DNA from 3 places in the Brevibacillus sp. YAE8 genome. Region 2 is predicted to be linked to each of the others. Evidence: riboswitches for the same ligand, from Rfam matches in the RefSeq annotation. Region 2 holds a riboswitch; each other region holds the start of a gene.
What was found. A riboswitch is a leader RNA that binds a small molecule or an ion and turns the genes downstream of it on or off. The one in region 2 is predicted to bind lysine.

Region 1 (4,494 bases), on a different contig from region 2:
TGATACCTGTTACCCGTTGCCACAGAAACATGTGGTTTCTGAAGTAACCGAAGTTCCCTACGTTTTGTTTCGCTTGGAACGCGATGTAGAGACCGTAAACAGCGTGAAACAGGATCGGGATGTAGATGAAGACAAATTCAACTACAAGCAGAAGTGGAACGTTTTCAATCAGACCTACCGTCTGGTTGAAAGCTTCGGCTCCACGGGTCGCCTGGTAGTTGGCTGTCAAGTGGAACAGCAGGAAGAGCCCGATCGGAAACAAACCAAGAAGTGAGTGCAGCTTGTGACTGAGAAAGCTATGGCCTTTCGCCATACAATGGTCCCCCTTTCAGTGTATGTAGCGCTCTTTTATGGACCTTTCTCCCATATCCTAACCCATTGCCTGACCCATTAGACATGCCAAAAAACCGTTAGCTCTCTCCACGCCTAACTTTGTCGGAATGTGTCAAAATACGAAAAAAAGTTGGGCAAAACTTTGACCAAATCCAATTGTACTCTTGTCGACACATAGCGTCAAGACAATCAGTAGACTAAATACATTGATAGAATAACTTTGTTTAGTTTCACTATTTTTTCTCTTAATCGGTCATGAAGCAAGCCTCCCTCTCATAATCTAGTACAGACAGGAGGGAAGCGAGATGAAAGATACCGATCAGTTGGCAGCCCTGTTGCCGCCCCACACGATTCCGGTGGCCGAACGCATGCACATGCCCTATCTCGGCTACCATCTGCTCCGCGAAACATTGACGAACGCCTTATTGGGAGACAGCGAAAGCCCGATATTGTACTGGCTGGGCAAAGACATCGGCCGGAAAATTCCGGTTCAGTCTTCCACGGGCCCGATTCTCCCTTTTATCCGCCTTGGGCTGGGACAGCTCGATCTCGTGGAAGAAACGGCAGACGCGATCGTCTACAAGCTCTCGCACACTATCTACAACTACCAAACGCCCGAGCGGCTCAGCCGCGCCTTGTCACTGGAAGCCGGAATCATCGCCGGCAGCATCGAGCAGTGGAAGGGCAAGGACACGTCCGCACAACTGGAGATCGAAAGCTCGTCCCGCATTCTTATCAAGGTGCGGACGCAAAAATAAACAAGCCGTTCGCCTTTGTGCGGGATACTGCCATACTTTTGTCATTGCAAAAGGCAGCGGGAACCCGCACTCGCGAATCATTCAAAAAGATGCCCCCTCTGCCAGCGGGCGAGGGAGCATTTGCTTCTTATAAGCCGTGCACGACTGCTGTTTCCGCCACATCAAGTCCGTATGCCGTATGCAGGCTGCGAACGGCAAGCTCGGTTTGGCCAGCAGGAATAACGCAGGACACTTTGATGTCCGACGTCGAAACCATTTTAATAGAAATTTCTTTTTCAGCCAAAACGCGGAACATCTCAGCGGCAACCCCCGGATTGTTCACCATGCCGGAGCCGACGATGGACACTTTGGTCAAGTTTTGCTCGAAGTCGACTTTTTCGAAGCCCAGCTCCGCTTTGTTGTTTTCCAGCGTATCCAGCGCCTTTTTCAAGTCATCTGCCGCGACCGTAAACGAAATGTTCGTGACAGCGGCATCGTAGGAGCTTTGAATGATGATGTCGACGTTCACCTGGTTGTCTGCGAGTGTATTGAACAGGCGGGAAAGAGTCCCCACCTTTGCAGGCATCCCGACAACCGTAACTTTGGCGATATCTTCGTCATGCGCGACTCCACTTACTACTCTTCCTGTTTCCATGTTGGCAACCTCCTCAACGTACGTACCCTCTTCGGCAGTAAAGCTGGAGCGGACCACCAGCCGTACCTTGTATTTTTTCGCAGCCTCCACCGAACGCGGATGCAGGACGCCTGCGCCGAGATTGGCAAGCTCCAGCATTTCATCATACGAGATCGTATTCAGCTTGCTTGCTGCCGGCACCATGCGTGGGTCGGCCGTGTAAACGCCAGAAACGTCTGTAAAAATCTCGCATTTGTCAGCATTCAGGCTGGCTGCCAGCGTAACCGCCGATGTATCCGATCCACCGCGGCCGAGCGTTGTAATTTCTCCTTCGTCGCTAAGACCTTGGAACCCTGCCACAATCACGACGCGGCCTCGACCGAGCTCCGCCTGAATGCGCTGTGGATCAATTTGCTTGATCCGCGCCCGGCCGTGGATCGCTTCTGTCGTCACTCCGGCCTGCCAGCCAGTCAAAGAAATGGCATCGTAGCCTTTGGAATGCAAGGCCATCGCGAGCAATGCGATCGATACTTGCTCCCCCGTGGTCAGCAGCATATCCATTTCACGCTCGGAAGGGTAGGCGCTGATCTGTTTGGCCATATCTACCAGGACGTCGGTAGATTTGCCCATCGCAGACACGACGACTACCAGGTCATGCCCTTCTTCTTTGTAGCTGATAATTCGGTCCGCAACTCGTAAAATTCGCTCAATAGTCCCTACAGAGGTGCCTCCGTATTTCTGCACGATCAACCCCATGCGGCTTCTCTCCCTTTTCTCATATCCAATGTTTGTAGAATGTATCGTTTTCTCTCGTTTTATTAGCTTGTTTTCGCTTGTTCGTTTATGGAAAATTTTACCTGTCACTTTATAAAAAAGGCACCGACAAGGAATAAGTACCTGCCGCTGCCTACTGTTTCGACATACCGGTTCCTCCCTCCCAATACACGCGGACAATGCAGCACATGACAGGACAACACCTATCACCGCTCACATTGACACACCGTGAGATAGCACTCCATCTGACGCCGGTTAAGAGCCAGATGACAGTCCTGCACTTGTTCAATGCAGACCCAGCATGGAGAACTACGGGTTTTCCTCCACACTTCGGCGAATTCCCCTTTCCCGCTCCCTTCACAGATACCCGATCTCAGGGTGGTACTCTTGGTTTTCGCGCCTCTACCTCACTTCATAAGGGAAGTGAGGCTAACTATTCTGTTTGAAACGCATTATATCACGGGAATCCGAACGGTTCAATTGCTTTTTGAAAAAAACGTTACGATTCCAGCTTGCGCAAATGGGCGATAATCTGCTTCGCCAGCTTGTCGCCGATCCCCAACTGCCGGAAATCCTCCACCGTCGCCTCGCGCATTTTTTTCAGCGAGCCAAAATGGGTAAACAACAGCTTGCGCCGCTTTTCGCCGATGCCCGGTATTTCGTCGAGCTGGGAGGAGAGCATCGTCTTCGTCCGGGATTGTCGGTGAAACGTAATCGCAAACCGGTGCACCTCGTCCTGAATGCGCTGCAGCAAGTAAAACTCGTAGCTGTCCCGCTTCAGATTCACCGGCTCCGGCGGATCGCCGTACATCAACTGCGCGGTTTTGTGCTTTTCGTCTTTGGCCAGGCCGCAGACCGGGATGTACAGCCCCAGCTCGTTTTCCAGCACGTCCATGGCGGCGCTGATCTGCCCTTTGCCCCCGTCGATGACGATCAGATCGGGCAGCGGCTGGTTTTCCTTCAGCAAGCGCGAATACCGTCTGCGGATTACCTCGCGCATGGAGCCGTAATCGTCCGGCCCTTCGACTGTCTTGATCTTGAACTTGCGGTATTCCTTTTTGTCCGGACGGCCGTCCGTAAAGACAATCATCGCCGACACAGGCTCGGTTCCTTGGATGTTGGAGTTGTCGAACGCCTCGATCCGGTGCGGGACGCCGATCCCCAGCACATGCCCCAGGTTGTGCACCGCCTGAACGGTCCGCGCGTCGTCCTTGGACATCAGGGCGAACTTTTCCTGCAGGGCGATCCGCGCGTTTTCACAAGCCATCTGTACCAGCTCGCGCTTTTTGCTGCGCTTGGGCGTCAACACCTTGACTCCCAGCCATTCACTCAACAGCTCCGGCTCGCTTTCCTCCGGCAGCAAAATTTCTTTGGGCAGCGCGTTTTGCTTGTCGTAGTAAAACTGGGTGACGTACGACATGAAGTCCTCGCTCTCGTTTCCGTAGTAAGGGAAGGAGGTCGTCTGCCGCTCGATCATCTTGCCCTGGCGCATGTAAAAAATTTGAATGCACATCCAGCCTTTTTCCACGGCAAAGCCGATAATGTCGCGGTCAACCGTATCGGTGAACGTAATTTTCTGCTTCTCCATCACCGCTTCGATGCTCTTGATCTGATCGCGGAACTCCTTGGCCCGCTCAAACTCCATCGCCTCTGCGGCCTGGAGCATTTTTTCCGTGAGCTGCTGCTTCATCTGCTCGTGTCCGCCGTCGAGGAAGCGGCTGATCTCATCTACCAGTCGCTGGTTTTCTTCAGCCGAAACCTCGTACACACAGGGGGCGAGACATTGGCCCAAATGGTAGTACAAACATACCTGCTTGGGCATGTTGCGGCATTTGCGCAAAGGATAGAGCCGGTCGAGCAGCTTTTTCACCTCGGACGCGTCGCCTGCATTCGGGTACGGCCCGAAGTATTTCGCCTTGTCTTTCAGCACCTTGCGGGTAATTTCCAGCCGCGGCTGCGCTTCGTTCGTAATTTTGATGTACGGGTAGGTTTTGTCGTCGCGAAGCATGACGTTAT
Region 2 (4,494 bases):
CCCTACTCCGTAGTCGATGGACGCCGTACAGTCGAAGCCCGCCTCGATGCCTTTGACGAGCGCTTCAATCCGCGCTTTGACAAGCGCCATGGACTCGGTCGAGAACGTGCGAATCGTCCCTTCCAGCCGCGCCTTTTCCGCAATGATGTTTTGCTTGGTGCCGCCCTCAAGCTTGCCGATGGTCACGACAGCGGAATCGAGCGGGTCGACGTTACGTGCCACAATCGTCTGGAGCTGTGTGATGAGATGGCTGCCTGCGACCACCATGTCGTTTGCTTTGTGCGGAAAAGCTGCGTGCCCGCCTTTTCCGACCAAATCAATGTACAGCTCGGACGTGTTGGCAAACAAAATGCCCGGCTTGGTGGCAATATAGCCGACGGGATACTCCGGCGCGATGTGCAGCGCAAAAATGCAATCCGGCCGCCAGGAAGCAAACTCCTCGCTCTCCATCATCGGCTGAGCGCCGCCTGGGCCCTCTTCTGCGGGCTGAAACAGGAACAGCAGGTCATCTGCAATCGGCTGCTCCACAAAATGCGTCACAAGCCCGAGCGCGATAGCCATGTGCATGTCGTGTCCGCACGCGTGCATGTAGCCTTCGTGCAGCGAGCGAAACGGATACGACGTCTCTTCTGCAATCGGCAAGCCGTCCATGTCCGTGCGCCAGGCGATCGTGCGCTTTGGATTCGTCCCCGCGATCCGGACCAAAATCCCGGTGCGCCACGTCTTGATCTGCATGCGCTCCTGCGGGAGACGCTCCAAGTAATCGAGCAAATACTTTTGCGTCTTCACCTCGGCAAAGCCCGGCTCCGGAATTTGGTGCAGGTCGCGCCGAATCTGGGTAAACAGCGATGTCGCCATCGTTTACGCCTCCCCTTTGGCCCCGTGCCGCACAGCGAGTTCCGCTGCAAAGCTGTCCAGGAAAAGGTCGACGTCTTCTTTGGTCAAGGTGAGCGGCGGCAGCAGACGCACGATTGTCTTTTGCGTCACGTCCACGAGAATGCCGCGATCAAGCAATGCCTGCTGCAAACGGCTGACCTCTTCCGGTGCGGCGCTGAGCGGGATGCCGACCATCATGCCTTTGCCGCGGAGCGCCTGCAACTGTTCCGGGAGACGCGCGCGCAGCGATTCGAGGCCCGCCCACAAGTACGCGATCACTTCGTCCACGCTTGCCGCAAAAGCAGGATCGAGCAGCTCATCCAGCACCACGTTGCCGAGAGCCGCCGAAAGCGGCGACGGCGCAAAGGTCGTCCCGTGGTCGCCCGGCTTGAACTGGTTCATCAGCTTCGTTCCGGCAATCACGCCACCGAGCGGAAGCCCTCCGCCTACGCCTTTGGCAAACAAGATCAAATCCGGCGTCACGCCTGCGTGCTGGTAGGCAAACAGCTTACCAGTGCGTCCCATGCCTGTCTGGATTTCGTCCATGGCAAACAGCATGCCTTCCTCCTGGCAAATCGCCGCCACTTCGCGCAAAAACGGCTCCGACAGCGGCACGACCCCTCCAGAGCCGAGCACAGGCTCCATCAGGACAGCGGCCGGCTTCGCGTCGCGGCAAATCGCCCGCAAGCCGTCCGCATCTTCAGGGTCTAGCTCGTACACCGGAAAGTCCGGCTGCGGAAAATCCTGATACACATGGGCCTGTCTGGTCAGCCGCACCGCGCCCAATGTTCTGCCGTGAAAGCTGTTGCGGAGCACGACAATCCCTTCGCGCCCGGCCCCTTCTGCCTTCGTCCATTTGTGGATCATTTTGATCGCGGCTTCGGTCGCTTCCGCACCGGAATTTGTGAAAAACACTTTTCCCGGGATCGTCTGCTCCACCAGCCGCTGGGCCAACCGGATTGCCGGCTGGTTCAAAAATACGTTGGAAATGTGCAGGAAGCGCTCGCCCTGTTCGCGCAGCGCCTGGACGATCCGCGGATGGGAGTGGCCGAGCACATTGACGGCCAGCCCCGTAAACAAATCCAAATACTTTTTGCCCGCTGTGTCGTACAGGTAGTTGCCTTCCCCTTTTTCGATCGCGATCGGCAAGCGTTTGTAGGAAGAGACGATGTATTGTTCATCAAGCGTACGCCAGTCCATGTGAGCTCTCTCCCCTACAGTTGACGTAGCTCCTGCTTGATCTCCGTCTTGGAGCGAGTTTTGTCGTCGATCTGTTTAATCACGCGCGCTGGTGTACCAGCCACCACAACGTATGGCGGCACGTCTTCAATGACGACCGCGCCCGCTGCCACAACCGCGCCTTTTCCTACGCGCACGCCTTCCAGAACCACGGCGTTGGCACCGATTACGACGTCATCTTCCACTACGACTGGCTGCGCGGAAGGCGGCTCGATGACGCCTGCGATGACAGAACCAGCGCCGATATGGCAGTTTTTCCCGATCGTTCCGCGGCCGCCGACGACGACGTTCATGTCGATCATCGTGCCTTCGCCAATCACAGCACCGATGTTGATCGTAGCGCCCATCATGATGACTGCGTTGTTGCCGATCGTCACCTGGTCGCGGATAATCGCGCCTGGCTCGATGCGCGCCTGGATTCCTTTTGTGTCGAGCAACGGAATCGCCGAATTGCGGCGGTCGCTTTCTACTACGTAGTCTTCGATTTTGTCCGCGTTCGCAGCCAGAACCGGCTCGATTTCTTTCCATTCGCCAAACACAACGCCAGTCGTGCCTGTAATGAACGTCTTGGAGCTGGCACCGAAGTCAATGCCCTCCAGATTGCCTTTCACGTATAGTTTCACTGGTGTTTTCTTCTCGCTTTTTTGAATAAACGCGATAATTTCATTGGCATCCATCATGTTCACTGGTACATCCTCCTTTTAATAAAAAGCGTGCCTGTCAACGAGAGCGAACCGCTCCCCTGACTAAAAAAAGCAATGAGTGCATTCGCTATCTCATTGCTTTCCATACTGCCCAAGCAAATCGTAAATAGCGCTCCACAAACAGGCGATTGCCTTTTGTGACAGGATGCTCATTGTTCACGAATCACCCCAGCCGCTGCTATCCGAGGGGAACAGCAACAGCTTCGGCGCTTTAGCCTTTCCCTCTCTTCCCGCCCCCTGGCAGATTACGAAAAGATGTACTCATCTTCGGCGCACCTCTATTTAGACTTCCAATATTATAATTTCATTTTACTCTACCAAAATCAATCACTTGTGGCAACAGCTTTATGGAAAGAAAAATAACTGTTGACAACGAGAATCATTTTCATTATTTTATTTGTGTGAGAATGATTTTCATTATCTTATTTGGAGGGTTTACTTCTTATGAGCCGCATTTTGATGGTGTACGCAAGCATGACAGGAAACACGCAGGAAGTTGCTGAAGCAATTGCCGAAGGGATTCGTTCCACCGGAAAAGACCTGGAGATAAAAGAAGTCATGGATGCCACTGCCAAGGAACTGGAAGACTACGATGCCATTTTGCTCGGTGCCTATACATGGGGCGACGGCGATCTGCCAGACGAGTGCCTGGACTTTTACGAAGAGATGGACGATATTGATTTGAGCGGCAAAAAAGTCGCGGCTTTCGGTTCCTGCGACTCCGCTTACGAGCATGTGGGCGCTGCTGTAGATATTTTGCTGAAAAAAGCGAGCGAGCGCGGAGCGGAAACTCCACTCGAAGGTCTGAAAATCGAGCTGTCTCCTAACGCAAAAGAAGTAGAGATTTGCAAACAGTTTGGCGTTTCCTTCTCCGAGCTGCTCGGCTAAGACTAGCGCCGGAAAAGAAGTTGTCCAAAAAAATCCTTTTCAAGCAAGAGCTGTCATGATACAATGTCGATCCATCTTTTCTCAAGAAGGAGGATTGATATCATGACGTTACATACGCATACGGTCTACTTGCGACCACTGCAAGCAAATGACGCAGCCGAGCTTCTGAAGCTTCGGCTGCGTAATCATGCCTTCCTGCAACCGTTCGAGCCGCTCCGCTCCGCCGCCTTCCTGACGCTGAGCGGTCAGGAGGCGCAAATTGCGCAAGCGGAGCAAGACTTTGCAGCAGGGACCGCCTTCGCCTTTGGCGTGTTTTTGCGCGACACGGACGAAATGATCGGCCGCGTCGCTCTGTCAAACGTCGTGCGCGGCGCCTGGCAAAACGCGACCATCGGCTACTTCATGGATGAAGCCTGCAACGGCAAAGGCTACACCACTGCGGCCGTACGGCTTGCGCTCGCGTACGCCTTCCAGGAAGCCGGGCTGCACCGGGTACAGGCCGCTGTCATGCCCCGCAATACTCCCTCCATCCGCGTGTTGGAGAAAAACGGCTTTCGCCACGAAGGGTTGTCCTTGCGCTATTTGCAAATCAACGGCGTGTGGGAAGATCACCTCCTATTTGCGATCACGGCAGAGGACTGGAGCTAATCATTCCTCTTTGTTTTGCTCCACGCGCAATCGCTCCAGGATTCGCCGCTTGCGGTACAGCATTCGCCCCGCTTCGGCGACATCCTGGACGGTTGAGCGATTCAAGTACGCCCCGAACAGGATGCCTGCAATCGGCACC
Region 3 (4,494 bases), on a different contig from region 2:
AGCAAGACCAGCACCCTCCACCATCGTTTCCGTTTCCGACTCATTCCGCCACCTCGCTTCCGTTCCCTTGTTGCTTGCTTCTTATTATGTCTCAATCTTCCTTTCCATGTGCGCCATTTGCCCATTCCCGTCAAAAAGCGTGCACATGTATTGACGGCAACCTGTTTTATTAGTAGTACTTTTACATACCACTAATAAAAATCGTGTCGTTTGCCCTTGGCTGAACAGCTTTCAAACCAATGGGCCAGACCGCTCTTGAACGCGGAACGTGCGCTGTCGCTGCGCCGAAGGACACGATCCAAACAAGAAAGGTTGGGGAACCGTTATGAAGCAAGACGATGTGTTGTACTGCGAAGCTTTGCTGCGAAAAGTCGGCCAGAGACTGTTTGCCGAATTTGCGCAGGAGCCAGCCTGCACGAGCAAGCAAGCGATGAACGAACGTTTTCGCGCCTTAAATCGCAAGCAGAAGAGCTGCTCCGGCACGGCTTGGCGGAGCGCTTTCCCGCGTATCGCTGGTCCGATGCAGAATTTGATGCCTCCCTGCAAAAACAGCCGGAATACTCGACCCCGTACTGGATTTGCAATGCCATCGACGGAGCCGTCCACTTTTTGCAAGGCATGCCGATGTGGGCCGTCTCTCTCTGCCTCGTCCGCGACGGTCAGACGGCCGTTTCCTTTGTGTACGACCCTTGCCGGGATGAGATGTTTACTGCCATTGCAAGACAGGGCGCTTTTTTGAATGGCAGCAAAATTAGTGTCTCGGCCAAAACAGCGCTGTCCGAATCCGTCCTGGGCACGCTGTTTGCGTCCTCGGAACCGATGAATCTCTCCGTCGGCAAGCTTACGGCCGATTCCTTACTTTTTCTCCTTTTGCCGCTCCCGAAAACGGCGCACCTTCATGAGATTGCCGCACATTTTGTCATCGCACCAGCGGCGTACCCGATTGCGGCTTTCATCGTAAAACACCCATCGGCAGTCCTCGTTGTCGCAAATCTTGATGCGCTGCACGTGCTCAGGAAGCAGCAGCGTGGCAAAGGAAGCCGCGATGCGGGCCATCACCAGCTCCCAGCCGCTGGAGGCGCTGACCAGCTCCTGCTCATACCCGCTCTCCTTGCCCGCAGAGATGACGCGAACGTGAAAAGGCGCCTTCGCGAGCGTCTGATTCAGCTCCTCCAGTTCCTCCTGCCGCAACGCTTCCCCGCGCACGACCCGCTCCAGCAGACTGCGCATATATTCGCGCAAACGCAACAGCGCCACTGCACTCGCCTCATCAATAGGCAATGGGGCGTGCAAAGCGTATTCCCGCAAAAGCTGCTCCAGCCATTCCTGCTTCGCCAGCCGATTTTCCCTGCGGCCAGACCCGCGCCAATCGCGCCAATCACTGTTTAAAAAATCAATGCACAGCCAGTTCACTCCACTCTTCCCCCATCTGCTTTTCGTTTCTTTTGCTTCTTGTATGCTCAGCCTGTGTATGGTATTCTCTATCTGTAACCAACATAAAATATTTAGGTGGTTACAAGCTGCTTCTTATTGCCATTATAACGTTTCACCAATCTGTTTGACAGACGAGGAGGAACCACATGAATCGGATGGAACTGCTTGTTCACGAATGGGAATGCACGTATGACAAAGAAGACTGGTTTCCGCCGCTCAAGCACGCCCTGGCCGGCGTAACGGCTGCGCAAGCAAGCTGGCGGCCGGAAGGCGCGGCGGCGAACACGATTTGGGAAAATGTCAGCCACCTGCTTTACTTCAAGGAACGGTTGCTGCACCGTCTGTCCGGCACGGAATTTATCAATACCGCCGAGACGAACGACGACACGTTCCAGCCTTCGGGAGCGCCCGACGACGAAGCAGCCTGGCAGGCCACCGTACAGCGGATGGAAACCGTCCATCGCCAAATTCATGAAAAGCTCGTCGCTCTGTCAGACGAAGCGTTCGACCAGCCGCTTCCGAGCATCCCTGCCGGGCAAAGCGTGATGAGCATTATTTTGCACGACGCTTTTCACACAGGGCAAATCGTGCAGATCCGCAAGTTGCAAGGCTCCTGGCCTGCACGCCGATCCTTTTTGTAGCAAAACCTCTCCATGCCAATATTTTGCAGCGCAACTTTTTTCGTTGATAAATAACCGTCAATCTTATATAGTTGATAAATAAATCAATTTCATACATGTTATCCTCATCATTCACGGTGAGGGTAGAGGTCGCGGCTTTTATGTCATCCTGTACGAGATTCAGAAGAAATCAATGACTCCAGGAAAGGGAAAAGCCGCCGAAGCTCATGGCGTATCTCTGTGCGCATGGGCTGGGGCTGTACCCGAAAGGGACAGAACTGTCACGTTTGCTTGCCGGGCAAACGTGGTGTGCTATCTTCAGTGAAGGCTTGGTGGGGATTGGATCATACCGCCCTGTGCCGTTTTTTGGCTATTGGCGGTTTTTTCTTTTCCGACCGACCTTCTCAAATTTTTAGAAAGGTCGTGCAAGCAGCATATGTCACAGAATCAACTGCAACGTGGTTTGAAAGCCCGCCATCTGACGATGATCGCCATCGGCGGCTCCATCGGGACGGGCCTGTTCCTGGCGAGCGGAGGCTCGATTCACGAGGCTGGACCGGGCGGAGCCTTGGTCGCCTACATCGCCATCAGCATCATGGTTTACTTTTTGATGACCAGCCTGGGGGAAATGGCTGCCTTCATGCCTGTATCCGGCTCGTTTTCTACGTACGCCACCAAATTCGTCGATCCGTCCCTCGGCTTCGCGCTGGGCTGGAATTACTGGTACAACTGGGCGATTACGATTGCCGTCGAGCTATCCGCTGCGGCGCTGATTATGAAATACTGGTTCCCGGATACTCCCGCCATCTTGTGGAGTGCCCTGTTCCTCGTCCTGATGTTTGCTCTGAACTTGTTGTCTGTCAAAGGCTACGGCGAATCCGAATACTGGTTTGCCCTGATTAAAGTCGTGACCGTCATTGTCTTTATCATAATCGGTGTTTTGATGATTTTTGGCATCATGGGCGGCGAAGCAGTCGGCTTCCAAAACTTCACCAAAGGCGACGCGCCATTCAACGGCGGCTTCATGGCCCTCCTTGGGGTATTCATGATTGCCGGGTTCTCCTTCCAGGGAACTGAGCTGGTCGGTGTGGCCGCCGGGGAGAGCGAAGACCCTGCCCGCAACATCCCGAAAGCGATTCGCCAGATTTTTTGGCGCATCTTGCTGTTCTATATTTTCGCGATCCTGATTATCGGGCTGCTCGTTCCGTACGACAATCCGAATCTCATCAGCGGAGACATTACCGATATTGCCATCAGTCCGTTTACGATCGTGTTTGAAAAAGCCGGCTTTGCCTTTGCCGCCTCCGTAATGAACGCAGTCATTCTCACTTCCGTCCTGTCGGCGGGGAACTCCGGCATGTACGCTTCCACCCGTATGCTGTGGGTGCTGGCGAAGGAAGGCAAAGCTCCGAAATGGTTTGCCAAAGTGACACGCAACGGCGTCCCCGTCAATGCCCTCATCATGACGGCTGCCATCGGCGCGCTGGCGTTTTTGTCCTCGCTGTTCGGCGATGGCGAAGTGTACGTGTGGCTGCTGAACGCCTCCGGTATGTCTGGCTTCATCGCCTGGCTCGGCATCGCCGTCAGCCACTATCGCTTCCGCAAAGCTTACTTGGCGCAAGGCCGCGATCTGCGCGATTTGCCGTACCGGGCGAAGCTGTTCCCGTTTGGCCCGATCTTCGCCTTCATCATTTGCTGCATCGTCATCATCGGCCAAAACTACTCCGCGTTCATCGGCGGAGAAATCGACTGGAACGGCGTTTTCGTCTCCTACATCGGACTGCCGCTGTTTTTGATCGTCTGGCTGGTTTACAAATACACGAAAAAAAGCAAGCTGGTACCACTGAACAAAGTCGATCTCAGCATGGACGAAAAATAAAAATAGCGTTGCAACAACTCTCTACAAGATTCCCTCGTCGCAGGGAATCTTTTTTTTGGCGCAAACTATATTTCCTATCACATTTTCATATTTCGTATTGACGAATAACGCATGGAAATATATACTGTTCATGAAATTCGATAATGATAATCGTTATCATTATATTTTCTTACTTTTTATAGGAGGTAGCATAATGAAATCCAGGTTGTCCAAGCACATTTACAGCACCACGCTGGTTGCCGCGCTGTTGGCAGGCAATGCTCATCTCGCTCTGGCGGAAGAACCTCTCGTCGCAGCAGCGGAACAGACCCAAATCGTTCCCTTGTCCCTCGACCATGCCGTAGAGCAGGCACTGAAAAACGACGTTGATCTGGAACTGCTGCGGCTGACGTATGACAACACCCGCTACGAAACCCTCATGACGCTGCGCGATAAGGCCGCCATCAAGAAAGATGACATCAATACTCTGGATGAAGCAAAGAAAAAATACGAAGAAACAGCCAAGGCGCAAAAAACATTGCTCGTAGACGAGGCATCCTATAACGCTTCGAAAATCAGCTT

Region 1: another riboswitch for lysine. It lies ahead of AC27IT_RS04055 (aspartate kinase); the one in region 2 lies ahead of dapD (2,3,4,5-tetrahydropyridine-2,6-dicarboxylate N-acetyltransferase).
Region 3: another riboswitch for lysine. It lies ahead of AC27IT_RS09155 (amino acid permease); the one in region 2 lies ahead of dapD (2,3,4,5-tetrahydropyridine-2,6-dicarboxylate N-acetyltransferase).

The regions. Positions count from the first base shown of each region.
Region 1 is NZ_BAAIYG010000002.1:252,868-257,361, forward strand. It holds gene AC27IT_RS04045 (succinate dehydrogenase cytochrome b558 subunit) at 1-313, opposite strand, end outside; gene AC27IT_RS04050 (DUF2507 domain-containing protein) at 639-1,091, shown strand; gene AC27IT_RS04055 (aspartate kinase) at 1,219-2,460, opposite strand; lysine riboswitch at 2,705-2,891, opposite strand; gene uvrC (excinuclease ABC subunit UvrC) at 2,978-4,494, opposite strand, start outside.
Region 2 is NZ_BAAIYG010000005.1:255,029-259,522, forward strand. It holds gene AC27IT_RS10825 (N-acetyldiaminopimelate deacetylase) at 1-858, opposite strand, end outside; gene AC27IT_RS10830 (aspartate aminotransferase family protein) at 862-2,076, opposite strand; gene dapD (2,3,4,5-tetrahydropyridine-2,6-dicarboxylate N-acetyltransferase) at 2,091-2,801, opposite strand; lysine riboswitch at 2,919-3,108, opposite strand; gene AC27IT_RS10840 (flavodoxin) at 3,264-3,707, shown strand; gene AC27IT_RS10845 (GNAT family N-acetyltransferase) at 3,810-4,355, shown strand; gene AC27IT_RS10850 (EcsC family protein) at 4,356-4,494, opposite strand, start outside.
Region 3 is NZ_BAAIYG010000004.1:267,833-272,326, forward strand. It holds gene AC27IT_RS09135 (alpha/beta fold hydrolase) at 1-44, opposite strand, end outside; partial or broken gene AC27IT_RS09140 (inositol monophosphatase family protein) at 313-816, shown strand; gene AC27IT_RS09145 (CGNR zinc finger domain-containing protein) at 856-1,413, opposite strand; gene AC27IT_RS09150 (DinB family protein) at 1,581-2,075, shown strand; lysine riboswitch at 2,191-2,377, shown strand; gene AC27IT_RS09155 (amino acid permease) at 2,491-3,933, shown strand; gene AC27IT_RS09160 (TolC family protein) at 3,989-4,494, shown strand, end outside.